Regions from separate parts of the Actinoplanes sp. NPDC023801 genome, predicted to be linked through region 1. Evidence: riboswitches for the same ligand, from Rfam matches in the RefSeq annotation. Region 1 holds a riboswitch; the other holds the start of a gene.

Region 1 (8,309 bases):
GGGGGGAGGGCGGTACGAACAGCCGGGCGCGCGTCCACGCTGCGCGGCGATCCGATGGGCAGCTGAGGCGGCGGCCCGGGCCGCGTCCAGCTGGCCGCGCGGGGCGGCGGGGCACTCGACGCTCCCGGCATGACGACGACGCCGGCGGGCAGCGTGACCTCGGCGACGATGCCGCCGTCCGGGCCGGGCCGCAGCTGCACCCGGATGTTGTGCCGGGACGCCAGCCGCCCGACGACCGCGACGCCCATCAGCCGGAACGCGGAGGCGTCCACTTCGGTCGGCTCGCTCAGTTTCCGGTTGAGCGTCTCCAGCTGTTCGGCGGAGATGCCCAGACCGCGGTCCTCGATCCGGACCACGGCGTGATCTCCGTTACGGCCGCCGTGCGCCATCACGACGGTGTCCGGGGCGGAGAAGCGGGTGGCGTTGTCGAGCAGTTCGGCGATCAGCCGCACCACGTCGTTGACGGCCGCCGCGGCGATCAGCACGTCGGTGTCGATGGTGCCGATCTCGATCCGGTGGTAGAGCTCCACCTCGGACTGTGCGGCCCGGAGCGCGTCGATCAGCAGGGCGTCCTCGCGGCGTGGTGTGCCGACCTCGGCCCCGGCCAGCACCAGCAGGTTCTCGTCGTTGCGGCGCATCCGGGTGGCGAGGTGGTCGAGTTCGAAGAGGCGTGCCAGCCGCTTCGGGTCCTCCTCCATCCGTTCGATCTGGTCGAGCTCGCCGATCATCCGGTCGACCAGCGACTGACTGCGCCGGGCCAGGCTGAGGAACATGGTGGAGAGGCTGATCCGCAGTGCCGCCTGCTCGGCCGCGACCCGGATGGCCTCCCGGTGCACCATGTTGAAGGCCTCGGCCACCTCACCGAACTCGTCACGGTCGACGACCTCGATCGGGTCCCGGCTGTGCGCGACGATCCGTTCGACACCGCCGTCGCCGAGGCTCTCCACGTCCTGCAGCAGGCTCACCGCCTCGGGCAGGTCCCGGCTGGCCACCGCGAGCGCGCCCTCCCGCAGGCGCCGCACCGACAGCAGCAGTGAGCGGCCCAGGTAGAAGGCGATGGTGACGGTCGCGATCAGGACCACGAGAACCACGATGAACTCGATCGTGGCCAGGCGGGTGGTGGTGGTCCGCTCGTCCTCGGCGAGCGAGACCGCTCGGGACTCCAGTTGGCGCTCGGCGTCACGAAGCATCAGCCCCAGGCCCGCGAAGGCTTCGACGACCTGATCGGGAGCTGCGGCGGACGGGCCGGAGAGTCCGGCCGTCACCTGGTCGGCGCGAGCCACCGTCTCGTCGGCCATGATCGTGTCGATCAGAGCGACCTGGTCACGGGTGGCGACCGCGCGGAAGTCGGTGAGCGCCCGGGCCCGGGTGACCTGCGCGGAGATCAACTCACGCTGGCGGCCGGCGCTCAGGTCGCCGGTGGCACGGGTGACGTACGCCAGCGCCGCCTGTTCCGAGGCGGCGCTCTCCAGCTCCGAGAACGCGGCGACGGCGCGCAGGCTGTCGGCGACCTCGCCGCGTTCGGCGACCTGGCTCAGCAGGTCCTCGTAACCGTTCAGGCCGGCGAGCAGGGCGCTGTACCGCTGGGCCACGTCAGGGAGTGCGCCACCGCCGCGCGCCGCGACCGTGGTCCGGAGCTCGCTCAGCCCGTTCAGCTGTCCGTCGACGGCGGTGAGGCGGATCTCGACCCGCTCGGGTATCGAGGTGATCGCGGCCCGCTCGGTCCGGTAGCGCTCCACCTGGGCGTCCACGGCCTTGGACGCCTCGCGGAATCCGGTCTCGGCGCTGTTCGGTGCACCCAGGAACTGGATGGCGGCCATCCGCTCGTCGTGCAGCAGCCGGTTCAGAGCGGAGAGGTCGGTGCCGAGTTCGGCGAGCTGGGCGACCCGTTCGGCGTCACTCGACTCCTCGCCGACCTCGAGCAGGCGCATCGAGGACACGACAGCGACGGCGACGAGAGGAAGAATCAGCATCCCGGCGAGCCGCGAGCGGAGCCGGGCCTTCCGTGGGCTCCGGAAGCTGCCACGTCGCGCAGCCAGGGCCGAGGATCCCGTGCTCACGACATCTCCTTCGCGGTCGTCACCGCTCCGCACCACCGCTGGAGCCGGCCGAATAAACCTTCTCCAACCGGGCGTCGAGCCCGGTCACCGATCCGGCGACCGGCCTCACCAGCTGGAAAAGGCTGCGGTCCGGCCCCGTCCGGTGCCCGCAGCAGAGCCCGCGCCGTTTCCGGCACGGCGGCGATTTCATCAGAACGCCGGGCCATTTGGGAAGTCTGGATCCTCCTGTAAAAGGCTCCACTGTCCGGGTGATAAGTGCGCGCGAGTACGTCCCGTGGCCGGGCTCCCGGCGTTGACGTGCACGAATACGTCACTCGCAACCGTCCGTGAGGTTGTGATCACCGGGCACCATGGAAATTCCAACCACTATGTGGGAGTTCCGTCCCGAGACCTCGATGAACACGGTGGCAAGCTTTGGCGTGAAACGACGGACTCGCTGTCCGTGCGCGACAGTGTCCACTCCGGACCTTCCCTCTGGCAAGTAGCCCAGAGGTCGTCCGGGAGTCACCGTAAGTAACCGAATTCAGATCGATGCACGTCGATCATAGACGTACACGACTTTAGGACGGCTTAAGAAGGGGGCCCCGGACTGGCGCATGATGCGGAACATTCCGTAACGTGCGCGGCATGGCAATTCGGAGCTGGCTGAAGCTGCTGGCCGCCACCACCACGGCCGCCGCGGTCGTCGGGGCCGGTCAACTCGGCATCGCCTACGGGCTCGGCATGGTGCGGCTCGACCAGACGCTGGAACTCACTCAGCGTGACCAGTGGACAGCACAACTGGCCTGGGTCGCCTGGATCACCATGACCGCGGCCGCGATCGGAGCCGTGGTCGCGACCGGCCTGCGCCCCCGCTGGTCGCCTCGCCCGGTCGGCACCGGCGGCGCCCTCGCCATGGGCCTGGCCGCCGCTCTCGGCTCCCTGGCAGTGCTGCCGCTGACCATGCAGCCGGCCCGTTCCGCCCTGGTCACCGGCGTGCAGCCGGTTCTCGTCATCGGCATCTGCGCGGGCCTCGGTGCCGCCGCCGGAATCTTCGCCGGATGGGCCGCGGCCGCGCGAGCCGTCGCCCGCTGGAGCCTCTGCACCCTGACGGTCGCGGTGTGGGCCGTGGCGCTGATCTCCGTCGCGCCGTCCCTGCTGCCCGGCAAGACCCCGTCCGCGGTACGGCTCGGCGTACTGGAAGGCAGCCTCCTCCCGGCCGCCGTCACCGAGCACACCCCGTTCGTCACCATGCCTGTCATCGCCCTGATCGCCGGCCTCGTCGTCGGCTGGGCCGCCCGCGGCCGGAAGAAGCCGACCCTCGCCATCGCACTGAGCGGCCTCGCCGGCCCGGCGCTGCTGACGGTGGCCTATCTGATCGCCGGACCCGGCTCGGCCTCCGGCTTCGACCTCAACCCGTACTGGGCGGCGATGACCGCCAGCGGCGCCGGAGTCCTCGGCTCGGTCCTGGCCACGATCGCGCGCGGCACCCCCGAAACGGCCCGCTCGCCCGAACCCCAGGCGCCCACCTCCGACCCACCGGCAGACGCACAGCCCGAACCGGCCGCCCCCGTCACGGCATCCGGCCGCGCCACGCTGCCCCGCCGGGACGTGCCCGTGCAGTCCGCGATCGCCCAGGCAGCGGCCACCGCGGCCCGGCGGCCGGAGAACGAACTGCGGCCCTCGGACACCGGCGTCTTCTCGGTGGCGGTGGCCGACCGGCCGCACCCGCTGCAGGACCTGGCCGCCGCGGCGCCGGTACCGGCGCCCGCGTTCCCCAGCACCCCGCCCGCCCCGCCGTCCTCCGGGGCGCCGGCCCCCTCCGAGCCGCGCTTCCCCGGACAGCAACAGCAGCAACCGGCCAAAGCCGGTGGTCTGCGACGCGGATGGCGTACGCGTAAGTCCGCCCCCGAGCCCCCGGCCGCCGCACCCTCCCCCGCGCTGACCGGCGACACCGGCTCGTTCAACGGTTTCGCGACCGCACAGCCCGCGCCCCGCACCGGCATCGACACGGCTGAGCACCCCCGGATCGGCCCGCGGGCACCGCTCACGCCGGAACCGACCCCGATCAGCGCCCCGCTGCCGCAGCCCACCCCGATCACGCCGCCACCCACCGCGCCGGCCGCCCCGAGTCAGAGGCCGGCCCGCGAGGACGACTACGTGAACTGGGTCAACGGCCTCGGCAACTGAACCCCCGCCTGCCGCCCTGCGCCATCGGAGTTCACCCCGTAAACCATCGGCGAACTCCGATGGAACGATGCGATCAGGAGGTACCGCCCCCGGTACCGGGCAGTAACGATGATCGATGTCGGGTACATCCCCGCCCACGACATCGGGAGTCCGATCATGATCACCCGCATCGGCCGGCTCATCTCCGGTCTCGCCCTGATCCTCACCCTCGCCGGCACTGCGCTCGTAGCCCCCGCGATCGTGGCACCGGCAGCCACCGACGCGGCCCAGGCAGCCGCCCACAACAGCTGCACGATCAGCCGCTGCTCCGCGGCACGAACCGCGTTCACCGGCTGGCAGTCCCTCGGCTGGCCCACCACCGCCGGCTGGTACGCCTGGCCCTACGGCAACTACAACTACACCGGCGGCCGTTTCTACAACCGCGAAGGCCAGCTGCCGTCCGCCACCTACGGCGAATACGACGTCTACTCCCGCGCCCGCGGAGCCTCACGGGACGCCTACCGCATCGTGGTCAACCGCAGCACCCGGGTCGCCTACTTCACCCCCGACCACTACGTCACTTTCTACAAGCTTTGAACCTTTCTCTTCCGTACGCGCGGCGGCCGTCCCCTGACGGCCGCCGCGCCGCGTTTCCACCCCGAAATGCGTCGCTGCCCGCCCCCGGAAACCGTCCGGCTACTGCTTAGCACCACGTTCGGGCTCAGGCTGCGAAATCCCGGAACTGCGTCAAGAAATCGAGTCACGAGCACTTAGCTGCCACCTACCTCGTCCGAACACTCATGGCGTAACCAAAACGCGAACGAGCACCGCTCGGCCGTAAAACGCAAACCCGGCGCAAGCCGGGGACGCAAAGCCACAGGGCCCACGGGGCCGGCTGGGCTACCGACCAAGGGGAGACACATATAAATGCGTAACATGATCCAGCTTCTGGGCGGTGTAGCCGTCGCCGGCGTCGTCGCCGCCGGTTCCACCGCCTTCACCGCCGCCGGCGTGACCAGCACCGTCGGGTCCAGCAAGCTTGTCGGCGGAACGGTCACGCAGGCCATCCACGGCGCCAAGATGATCAAGCTTGCCCTGACCACTGCGGCGGCACCGAACTCCAACCGGGTAGAAGGCACAATCACCATGGAGTTGGAGACCGACGCCACCGCCGTTGCTCTCGACGCAACAGATGTAGTGACCGTCGCCCTCACCGGCACGGCCAGCGTCTCCCCCGCGGCGTCGATCGCCAACTGCGCCCAGGGCTCGGGCAAGGTTTGGACCTGCGCCATCACCGGCTACTACACCAACGTAACCGCAATCAACGTGACTGTGGCACCTGCTCCCTGATCTATAGCCGCCCGCCTGGCACCCGCTGAGGGCAGACTTCCTTCAAGTAGGCACTGTCCCCACACGGCCGACGGAGTTGTCATACGCATAAACCGTCGTCTCGTCATGGCCGCCGTCCTCGTGACGGCGGCCATCGGCGCGTGGGCCGTGAACACCGGCCAGGTTTCCTACGTAGTCACCTACGGCATCAGCATGAATCCCGTTTACTATGCCGATGATCTCGTCATTCTCATCCGGTCCGATTCTTATGAGGTCGGCCAGATAGCTGCATACCATGGGAACGACGGGCAGACCGAAGTGCTGCACCGCATCATCGACGGTGACGGCACGAGTGGCTACGTCCTAAAAGGCGACAACAATGATTCGGTCGACGCCGCGAAGCCCACTGCTGACAAGATCATCGGGCGCGCTGTACTGCACATTCCCCAAGGCGGCACCTGGCTGCAACCGCTGCTGAGCCCAACCGGCTTGGGCATGCTGGGCTTCCTGTTCGTAAGCGGTGGCGCGGTAGGCATCAAAAGCCGCCGGGACATCCCACGCGGTCGCCGCAGGAAGAGAGTGAAGGGCATGTCTGGCGGAGGTGGCTCCTGGGCTACTGCGGCGGCCGTGTTCAAGGCGGTCAGCCGCCTTCATCCCGCCCTCCGGATGCTGGCCGTCACCACCGCTGTCTGCAGTGTCGTCGGACTCGCCCTCGGTGTACTGGGCTGGATGAAGCCGACCACCGAGAGCGTGAGCCGCTCCGGCAGAACCGGCGAGTCGATGACGTTCGCCTACACCGCTGAGGTTCCTCGCTCGGCCGCCTACGACGGCACCACGGTCCACTCCCCGGATCCGGTCTTCCGAAAGCTGGCCAACGTCGTAGATCTGCACATGAACTACCGGGGTGAGCCGGGCCGCATCGAGATATCGGCTCGCCTGTCCTCGCAGAACGGCTGGCACAAAACTCTTGTTCTGTCCCAGCCGAAACAGTTCACCACCGACAGATACACCGGCAAAATCCAATTAGATCTGCCCTCGCTTGATCAACTCGTCGCGGAGGCCGGCAAGGCGATCGGCGTTGACATGGGTCCCACCACCCTCGCGATCACCGCCCGGGTCCGTCACGGGGACGGGAGCACGTTCGAGCCGCAGGTCTCCTTCAGTCTCGCTCCGCTCCAGTTCACTCTCGTCGGCAGCCCGGAAGCACTGGCCGTGGACAGGTCCAGCACGCCCGCGGGCACCTCGGTTCAGGACCGGCGGATCGGCGCTTTCGGCTACTACCCGCTGACCGCGGCCGAGGCCCGGAAGTACGCCGTCTACCTGATCCTCGTGGCCCTGATCGGCGCCGGAATCGTCGCCTGGATGGCGCTGGGTCATGTCCCGCTGCGGACCCGCACCCAGATCCAGCGCCGCTACCCACACCTGATCGTCCCGGTCGAGCCGATGGCCAGTCCGCCCGGCAAGCCCGTCGTCACAGTCGACACGTTCCCGGCTCTCGTGAAGCTCGCCGAGAAGTACGGGCAGATGATCCTCACCTGGACCCGCCCGGACGGCGCCGACGATTTCGTGGTCCGCGACGAGGGCATCCTCTACCGGTACCGGATCGACCCGAACGTCACCGCCTCCAAAGCGGCCCCGGCAGGAGCAGCACCCGAGCCGGCAGTGGCAGGCCGTCCCCGAACTGCGCAACCGGCTCCCGACAACGCGCCGGTCATGGGACTGCTGCCCGTCGCCGAGCACCAAGCGGAGGTCGGCACCGAAAAGATCGGAGCCACGACCACAGGTATCGAAGGCACGACCACAGGTCATGAGGCCCCGACCGCGGACACGGAGCCGCTCGCGAAGAAGCCGACTCCCCGGAAACGCGCCGCCACAACTACGGCAACCAAGACCGCAGCCACCAAGACCGCAGCAGCGAAGGCCCCCGCGTCCAAGACACCCGGAACCAGGACTCCCACGAAGCGCACCCGCGCAACAGCGAAGCCGTCCCAGCCCTCAGCATTCACAAGCGATAACCCGGCGCTGGCAGCTGATCTCGGATCGGAAGGCCGGACAACCGAAACCCCGGCCCCGGCTCACAACCGGCTCGCCGCATCCCGCGAAGCCGCAGCCACCACAAGCAAGCAGCCCTCCGCTCCCGGCGAAGCAACCGCCGCTGAAGACAGCGCGACGAAGACGACCTCCATAGACGGGATGAAGGCTGCGGACGAGGCAGCCGCCGCCAACCGGGTGGCCGACGCGGACGAGGCGAAGGCCGCAGACCAGGCGACCGCCACGGATGGGATCAACGCCGCGGACGGCGTCAATGCCGAAACGCAAGCGCAGGTTGGCAAAGCTGAGCAGCCCATCGGGGAGGCGGAGTCGGCCACCAAGGCGGACCAGACCGCTGAGACCGGCCAGGCCCCCGAAGAGCAAACAGAAGCCCAGCAGCCGGTCAAGAACCAGAAGGCCTCCAGCCGCCGCAAGTCCCGGTCGAGGCGCACCCGGCAACCTGCCAGTCCCGAACCGGCCACTGCCTCCACCACCGAGGCCCGTGAAGCCATGGAGGACCTGGCCGGACGCAATACCCCGATGACGACGCCCGAGCCAGGAAGCCCGACGACGCCCGAGCCGGGCAGCCCGACGACCCAGCCAGGCAGCGCCGACTCGTCCGGCGCCGAAGTCAAGCCGGTCCCGTGGCCCGAGGCGGGCCCCGGGTCACAGCCGGACCCGCCGACGCACAACCGGGAGCCGTTCTACGACTTCCTACCGGTGGCGAAACGCGCCGCCGCC
Region 2 (8,309 bases), on a different contig from region 1:
GCATCGGGGATGCCGCGCCCGTTCCGGAGGGCAGGCCGCTCGTCTTCCCGTTGACCCTCAGCAATCCGAAGAGCACGCCGATCACGGTCCGGATCTCCACCACGGGCGGCACGGCCACGCCCAACGCCGACTATGGACCGCTCTCGGAGGTGGAGGTCACCTTCGCGGCCGGCCAGACCACAGCGACGGTCGAAGTCCCGACGAACCCGGACAACCTCTTCGAGCACGAGAACGAGACGGTCACCGCGCGGATCACCGACCCGGGCACCGCCAATCTCGGGGTGAAGGCGAACGCCCAAGGCGACATCGCCGACCCGGGGTTGCGGATCGGCACCATGACGATCGACGAGAACGCGAACCGTACCGCGGCCGTCGACATGGTCCTGAGCGTTCCGCTGGACACGCGGTTGCAGGCCTGGTTCGAGTTGCTGGTGGGCTCCGCGACCACGGGCGCGTTCACCCCGATCTCGTCCGGGCCGCTCACCTACGAACCCGGTCAGACGAGCCGGCAGATCTCCGGGACACTGCCCGCCGGCTTCGACGTCACCGCACCCGGCAGCATGCTGAAGGTCCGCCTCAACAACGTGTACACGGACTCCGGGCTGCCGGTCGTGGGTACCGGTGAGCACTCGACCATGCTCGGTGCACCGGTCGATCCCGGGGCTGTCCCGACGGTCGGCATCGGGAGCGCCGGGACTGTCGCGGAGGGCCGTCCGCTCCGGTTCCCGCTGACCCTCGACCGCCCGAGCAGCAGTCCCGTCACGGTTCTGGTCTCCACCGAGCCGGGGACGGCCACCCCCGGCGCCGACCATGCCGAGGCCTTCGGTATCCCCGTCACGTTCCAGCCGGGTCAGGTCACGGCCACCGCTGAGATCATGACGAACCAGGACGGCATCTTCGAGCACGACAGCGAGACGGTGCACGTACGGATCACGAATCCGGGCTCGGCAGTTCTGGGATCGGCGAGCTCGTACGGCAAGATCATCGATCCGGCGTTGAAGATCGGCACCATGTCGGTCGACGAGAACGCGAGTCGTGAAGCGGTCGTCGACATGGTTCTCAACGTCCCGCTGGACACGCGCCTGCAGGCCGGCTACGAGCTGTTGCTGGGATCCGCGAGCACCAACGTGTTCACGCCGATCTCGTCCGGCACGCTGACCTACGAGCCCGGCCAGACGAACCGGCAGATCTCCGGGCCGCTGCCCGGTGACTACAACGCCGGCGCACCCGACCGGATGCTGAAGGTCCGGTTGTACAACCTGTTCACCGACTCGGGACTGCCGGTCATGGGTACCGGCGAGCACTCGTCCGTGCTCGGTGGGTCCGGCGATCCGGGCTCCGTGCCCACGGTCCGGATCTCCGAACCCGGCACCGCCCTGGAAGGGCGCCCGCTCCGGTTCCCGCTGACCCTCGACCGCCCGAGCAGCAGTCCGATCACCGTGCGGATCTCCACCGGCGCGGGTACGGCCACTCCCGGCGCCGACTATGCCGAGGCCTTCGACATGCCCGTCACGTTCCAGCCGGGTCAGGTCACGGCCACCGCCGACATCATGACGAACCAGGACGGCTTCTTCGAGCACGACAGCGAGACCGTCAACGCGCGGATCACGGATCCGGGATCCGCCGCCCTGGGTTCGCCGCCCAGCTCGTACGGCCGGATCGTCGATCCGGTGTTGAAGATCGGCACCATGTCGATCGACGAGAACGCGAGCCGCGACGCCGTCGTCGACTTGGCCCTCAACGTCGCTCTGGACACGCGGCTGCAGGCCGGCTACGAACTGTCGCTGGGTTCCGCGAGCACGGGCGTGTTCACCCCGCTCTCGTCCGGAGTGCTGTTCTACGAGCCCGGGCAGACCAGCCTGCAGATCTCGGCGCCGCTGCCCTTCGACTTCAACGCCGCCGCCCCAGGCAAGATGCTCAAAGTGCGGCTGTACAACCTGTACACCGACAACGGGCTGCAGGTCATGGGCACCGGCGAGCACTCCGCCATGATCGGCGGAACCGGTGGTACGCCGACGATCGCGTCGGTCACCTCCCTGCCGCAGAGCGAGGGCGACGGCTCGGCGCAGGTCACGTTCACGGTGCAGCTGAGCGGTCCGGCGGCCGGGCCGGTCACGCTTGACGTGTCCGCTCTGGACGACAGTGCGGTCCGCTGGGGTTCGGGTCCCGGCAGCAACGACTTCTCCGTACCCGCCGAGGTCTTCATCCCGGAAGGCCAGACCCAGGGAAACTTCACGGTGACCGTCAACGGTGACGGGGTCTTCGAACCGGACGAGCAGGCGTGGATCACCGTGACGCCGCGGCCGGGCGACCCGAACGTGACCGGCCCGATGCAGCAGTCGATGCTGAAGATCTACAACGACGACGCCGCTCCGGCGCTGACCTTCGGCGGCTTCGACCTGACCGAGGGCGCCGGCGGAGGGCTCTGGTTCGACGTCGCCGGCGTGACCCAGAATCCGCTGCCCTGGACGGCCACGGTCCGCGGCGCCTCGGACGGCAGCTCCGACCCGGCCGAGCCGAACGACTTCGAGGGCGGCGCTCTCGTGCTGTCGGGCACCCTGCAGCCCTACGCGACCCGCATCGATCTGGGCTCGGCCGGCATTCCGGCGGACTCCGCCGACGAGTACGACGAGACGATCGAGGCGTCCGTCGAGGTCGGCGGGCAAGCGCCGGTCACCGGCTACGGCCTCATCCGTGACTCGTACTCGAACATGCCGCCCCGCCTGCGGGTGCCGGACCAGACGACGGTGATCGAGGGGGAGGTGGCGGACCTGCCGGTCGAGCTGGACTTCAGCTCGGTGCCCGGCAACACCGCCACCAGCACCGAGAAGCTGGTCACCGTCGACCACACCACCACCGGCGGTACGGCCACCGCCGGCACCGACTTCACCGGAGCGTCCGGCACGCTCGTCTTCACGCCACCGTCCACCAGCCAGGCCGTCACCGTCGCGACGCTTGCCGACACGACGGCCGAGAACGACGAGACGCTGTCGGTCAACCTGTCGAACCCGTCGAACGCGGAGCTCGGCGGATCGCCGGCCACCGTGACCATCAAGGGTGACAACGCCGCGGACTTTCAGGTGCAGCCGGACGTCACGGCGACTGAGGGACAGGGTTCCGTCGCGGTCACCGTCTCGCTGGCCCGGGTCGCGGCCGGCCCGGTCGACTTCACGATCAGCACCGGCGACGACACCGCCCGGCGCGGGCAGACCGGTCCGGGCGGCGACGACTACGGGTCGCCGCCGCCGACCCTCACCATCCCGCAGGGGCAGACGTCCGCCACCGTCACGGTGCCGATCGTCGACGACCAGGTCTACGAGGAGACGGAGTCCGCGAAGATCACGGTGGCCCTGGCCTCCGGCGAGACGGATGCCACCGGGCCGGCCCAGTCCGGCGTGCTGACGATCACCGACGACGACCCGGCTCCCACCATCACCCTGAACTCGGTGAACGCCACCGAGGGCGGCACCGTCGACGTGATGGCGACCCCGTCCGGAGTGGCCGAGGACCCGGTCGGCTTCCAGCTCGGCCTCACCACCGGTGGCCCTCGCAACGACCCGGCCGAGAGCGAGGACTACATCGACAGCGGCGCGCCGGCCGTCCTGCCCGGCGGCAGCACCGGCCCGGTCCTGCTGCGGTCGATCCCGCTGGCCGCCGACACCGCCGACGAACTGACCGAGTCGTTCACGGTGACCGCCACCAGTCAGGGGACACCCGCCGCGACGTCAGTCTCGGCCGTCTACGGCATCCTCGACGATCCGAACGACCTGCCGCCGTCCGCTGTCGTCCTTCCCGCGAACGTACGCGAGGAACTGGGCTACGCCGAGGTGCCGGTGGCGCTCGAGTTCACCGGAGGCAACGGCGCCACCCGTACCGACCAGCCCGTCACGGTCTACTTCGAGGTGGTGCCCGGCACCGCCACCAGCGCCGACATCGGCACACCGGCCGGCAACCAGCTGTTCTTCCCGCCCGGCCAGAACTACGCCGTCATCCGGGTGCCGATCGAGAACGACCGGCGCCGGGAGCCCGACGAGGCCTTCGAGGTCCGGCTCGTCGCTGTCGAGCCGTTCGGCAGCAGCATCGCCCGTGCCAGCAGCGACGTCGTCATCGTCGACGACGACCAGAACCTGCCGGTGCCGTCGTTCACCGTCAGCGGTGACGTCACCGCCCGGGAGGGCGACAGCTCGGCGACGCTGACGGTCACCCTGAGCGAACCGGCGCAGGGCGACGTCGACCTGGTCGTCGAGGCGCAGCCGGGCACCGCCACGCCGGACGACTACGGGCCGCCGGCCGCGAGTCTGCGGATCCCCGAGGGCAGTGTGAGCGGTTCGATCACCGTTCCGATCCAGCAGGACACGGTGTACGAGGGCGACGAGACCGCCCGCATCGCGGTGTCACTGGCCGCCGGCGAACTGGACGCGGCCGGCAAGGTCCAGGAGGGGCGGCTGTTCATCACCGACGACGACCGGGCGCCCACCATCACCCTCGACCCGACCGCGGGCACCGTCGACGAGGGCGACACGATCGAACTGTCCGGCACCGTGACCGGAACCGCCCAGCGCGACTTCGAGATCAGTACCGCGGCCGCCGCCGGGATCGCCGCCGACGGCGAGGACGCCGGTCCCGACGACTTCGAACTGGACCGGGTCACGGTCACCGTGCCCGGTGGTACTCCGGCCGGCGCCAGGTTCCGCGTCGGCACGATCGAGTTCCTCGACGACGCCGTCGACGAGAACACCGAGACGGCGACCGTGTCACTGGCCGGCGGGAGCCGTACCTTCCGCATCAACGACGACCCGGACGACACGCCGCCGGCCGTCTCGATCACCGACGCGTCCGTCGGCGAGAGCGCGGGCACCGTCCGGCTCAACGTGTCGCTGCAGTTCACCGGGGGTGCCGTCAGCACTTCGCGCACCGTCACCGTGCCCTGGTCGACGGTGGACGGCACGGCCGACGCGGGCAAGGACTACACCAGATCAGCCGGTACGGTGACGTTCACACCGCAGTCGGAGACGGCCACCATCAGCGTCCCGATCCTGCCGGACACCAAGGACGAGGCCGACCAGACCTTCACCGTGCGACTCGGCACCCCGTCGCCGGCCGACGCCAGACTGGCCGCCGCCGAGGCCGAGGTCGTCCTCGAGGACGACGACAAGCCCAAGCCGCCGACCGTGACCGCGCCCGCCACCAGCACCGGCGAGGGACGGATCACGATCACCGGCACCGCGGCCCCCGGTACCAGGGTGGAGCTGCTCACCGCTCAGGGCGTCTCTGGCGGGACGTTCAAGGTGGCCGCCACCACCACGGCCGACGACGACGGCGCCTACTCGTTCAGGCCCAACTTCACCAAGGGCTACCGGGTGCAGGTCCGGGCCGCCGGACTGACGTCGCCGGTCCGCACCATCCAGGTCCGCCAGGACGTGGAGCTGGCGGTGGCCTCCAACGCCAAGGGCGCCGCGACCCTCACGGTCACCGGCGATCCCGGCGAACCGGGGCAGAAGGTCACAATCCAGCGTCAGGTCAAGGGCGGCTGGGACGAGATCGAGGACGGCAAGCTGGGTACGAACGGCAAGTTCACCACCACGGTGCGTTCCCTGAAAGCCGGCAACCATGTGTTCCGGGCCGTGATCTCCGCGACACCGGCACTGGGCATCACCGCCGGGACCTCACCGGCCCGATCGGTGCGGGTGAAATAGCACCGAACAGCCAGGGAAGGGCGGTCCGATGGGGCCGCCCTTCCGCCGTTTCCCGGGACGGGACGTTTCGCCGCGGGTACAGTTCGCCGCTGGTCAGGGTGCTTTCGCGGGGTTGCCAGCCTTCGCGTCAAGGCGGAATCCCGGCTATGTGAAGGACTTTCTACCGAAAAACCCGTTCCGCCGCTAACAGGGCGATACGCCGGTTAGATTGCAGTTGGCGCCGCCCCACGCGGATCTTCGCATCCGGTGTTTGCGCTGCTGAGGGCCGGTCAAGACCGGCACCCCCAACCGCCCTAGGTGCGGTACCCGAACAGGCAAACCCGTCGCGAGACGGGGACGCAAAGCCAGGGGCCTCCCCGCTGGAGGTAGCCCAGCCGCCGAAGGAGACAGGAAGAGAATGCGTCATCGACCCATCCAAGCGGCGCCGCGAGAGCGGGTGCCGTTCACGCTCTGGGGACCAAAGCGAATCCGGCATGCCCTGGCCACCGCCACCGCCGCCGCCATCGGCCTGGTCCCCGCAGTTTTCGTCGCCTCACCCGCCTACGCGGCGGCCAACGATTACCTGACCATCACGGCGACCTCCAACTGGGAGGGCGGTCCGCTCTCCTACAAGTTGAGCTACACCGGAACCGTCGAAGCGAAGTTCGAGATCACCTTCGCCGGGACCGCGACAGGTGCTGTCGTCCCGGACGCGTCTGTCACGAACAAGGACTTCGGCAACCTTTACGGTCCCAGGGATCTCAACGCGGACAACGACACCGCCGACGCCGGAGAAGCTGAGGCGCCCTCCGTGGTTACCTTCCCGGCGTCCAGCACGTCATCGCCGACCACCATTACGGTCTCCGTGCCAACGGTCGCTGACGGCGACACCAGCGATGAGACCGTCATCCTTCGGGCGACGAACATCGACTTCGGTGCTGACGATGATGGTGACGCCACCTACAAGGAAGCCACCGCCACGATTTGGGGCGCGCCTGCCAACCAGCCGACGCTGACCCTGTCCGTTCCCGCGACGGTTCCGGAGAGCCAGGGCACGGTTCCGATCGTCGCGAGCCTGTCGGGCATCCTCCAGAACGACATCACGGTTCCCATCGCAGCCGCGGGTACTTCGACCACGCTGCTCGGCGCGACCGTCTCGGGGGCTGTCACCACCGGTGGTGTCACCCGGGACTTCACTGCTCTGGCAGCGGACGCGACGATCACCATCCCGGCCGGTCAGCTCACCGCGGCGGTCAATCTCGCTATCAACGACGACATCGTCGATGAACCGGACCTTCAGTACATCCGGCTGACCACCACGGGCCCGGCGGTGTCCGGTGTCGTCGCCGGCGCACCCGCCACGGCGGACCTGGCCATCGAGGACAACGACGCCGCGCCGACGGTCAGCATCGACAACGCGCCGGCCGTCAACGAAGGTGGCAACGCCAGCTTCCCGATCAGGCTCTCCGGCCTCTCGGAGAAGACCCTCAAGGTCGACTTCACCGCCTCGGCGGGTACCGACACCGCCACCGCCCGAGGCGCCGCGACCACGGACTTCACCGCGGGCACCTCGACGGTCACGTTCGACCCGCTGAGCCAGACGGTCTACAAGACCGTGGCGGTCGGCGGCGACTCGATCGTGGAGGGTACCGAGACCTTCAAAGCGGCTCTGAGCGTCACGCCGTCGGTGACAGGACCCGCGGTCGCGGCAGCGCTGGGCACGACGACAACGGCGATCGGCACGATCAGGGATGTCGAGACGCTACCGACCCTCGAGGTCACCGACCTCACCTCCGCTACGCCGGGCACCGTCGATGTCTTCTACGACGAGGGTGCCTCCGGGGACTCCGCGAAGTTGGTCCAGGTCAAGGTCGACGTCAGCGGCACCACAAGGGAGACTCCGCTCAAGCTCGACTACGCGTTCACCGGCGGTACCGCCACGAACGGCACCGACTACCGGGGCACGAACGGCACCATCACCATCCCGACCACCGAGACCGGCACGGCGGGCATCGTCACCGTCAACATCCCGGTGACGATCGTCGGTGACACGACCTACGAGGGGACCACGTACGGATCCGGCCGGGCCGAGTCCTTCGATCTGGTTCTGAGCAGCTCGAACGCGACCATCGACCCCGCGGATCTCGGTACGCAGACGGTCTACATCGTCGAGGGCGCGGACGACTCGAAGGCGACGTGGACCACCTCGGACGTCGCGGTGGTCGAGGGTAACGAGGGCGTCACGACGGTCAAGGTGCCGGTCGCGCTGAGCGCGCCGGTCGGCACGGACACCGTCCTCACCCCCGTTTTCGGTCAGACGCCGGGCAGCGCCACCGAGACCGGTGTCAACGCCGGCGCCACGGTCGGAGACAACGACTTCGACCTGCCGACCGCCAACACGGTGACCATCAAGGCCGGTCAGACGACCGGAACGGTCGAGATCCCCATCAACGGGGACGCCGTCTACGAACGTGACGAAGCGTTCGTCGTCGACTTCACGGTCGCCGGCACCTCGGTAGAGGCGGGGCTGACCGCGGACGTCCAGCACAGCGCGCGCGTCACCATCTCCAACGACGACGCGAAGCCGACGGTGAAGATCAACGAGATCGCCGGCGCTGAGGGCACGACCGTCCG

The links. Region 1 has a riboswitch for cyclic di-GMP ahead of AB0G04_RS17060 (hypothetical protein). Riboswitches for the same ligand answer to the same signal wherever they lie in the genome.
Region 2: it holds a riboswitch for cyclic di-GMP, as region 1 does, so the genes downstream of both, AB0G04_RS29340 (Calx-beta domain-containing protein) here and AB0G04_RS17060 (hypothetical protein) in region 1, are expected to answer to the same signal.

What each region holds. Positions count from the first base shown of each region.
Region 1 is NZ_JBFAAI010000008.1:109,326-117,634, forward strand. Features, by position in the region: gene AB0G04_RS17045 (nitrate- and nitrite sensing domain-containing protein) at 1-2,060, opposite strand, end outside; gene AB0G04_RS17050 (hypothetical protein) at 2,688-4,229, shown strand; gene AB0G04_RS17055 (ribonuclease domain-containing protein) at 4,338-4,805, shown strand; cyclic di-GMP riboswitch class I at 5,042-5,116, shown strand; gene AB0G04_RS17060 (hypothetical protein) at 5,145-5,558, shown strand; gene AB0G04_RS17065 (DUF5305 family protein) at 5,664-8,309, shown strand, end outside.
Region 2 is NZ_JBFAAI010000019.1:59,992-68,300, reverse strand. Features, by position in the region: gene AB0G04_RS29345 (Calx-beta domain-containing protein) at 1-5,696, shown strand, start outside; cyclic di-GMP riboswitch class I at 6,000-6,078, shown strand; gene AB0G04_RS29340 (Calx-beta domain-containing protein) at 6,094-8,309, shown strand, end outside.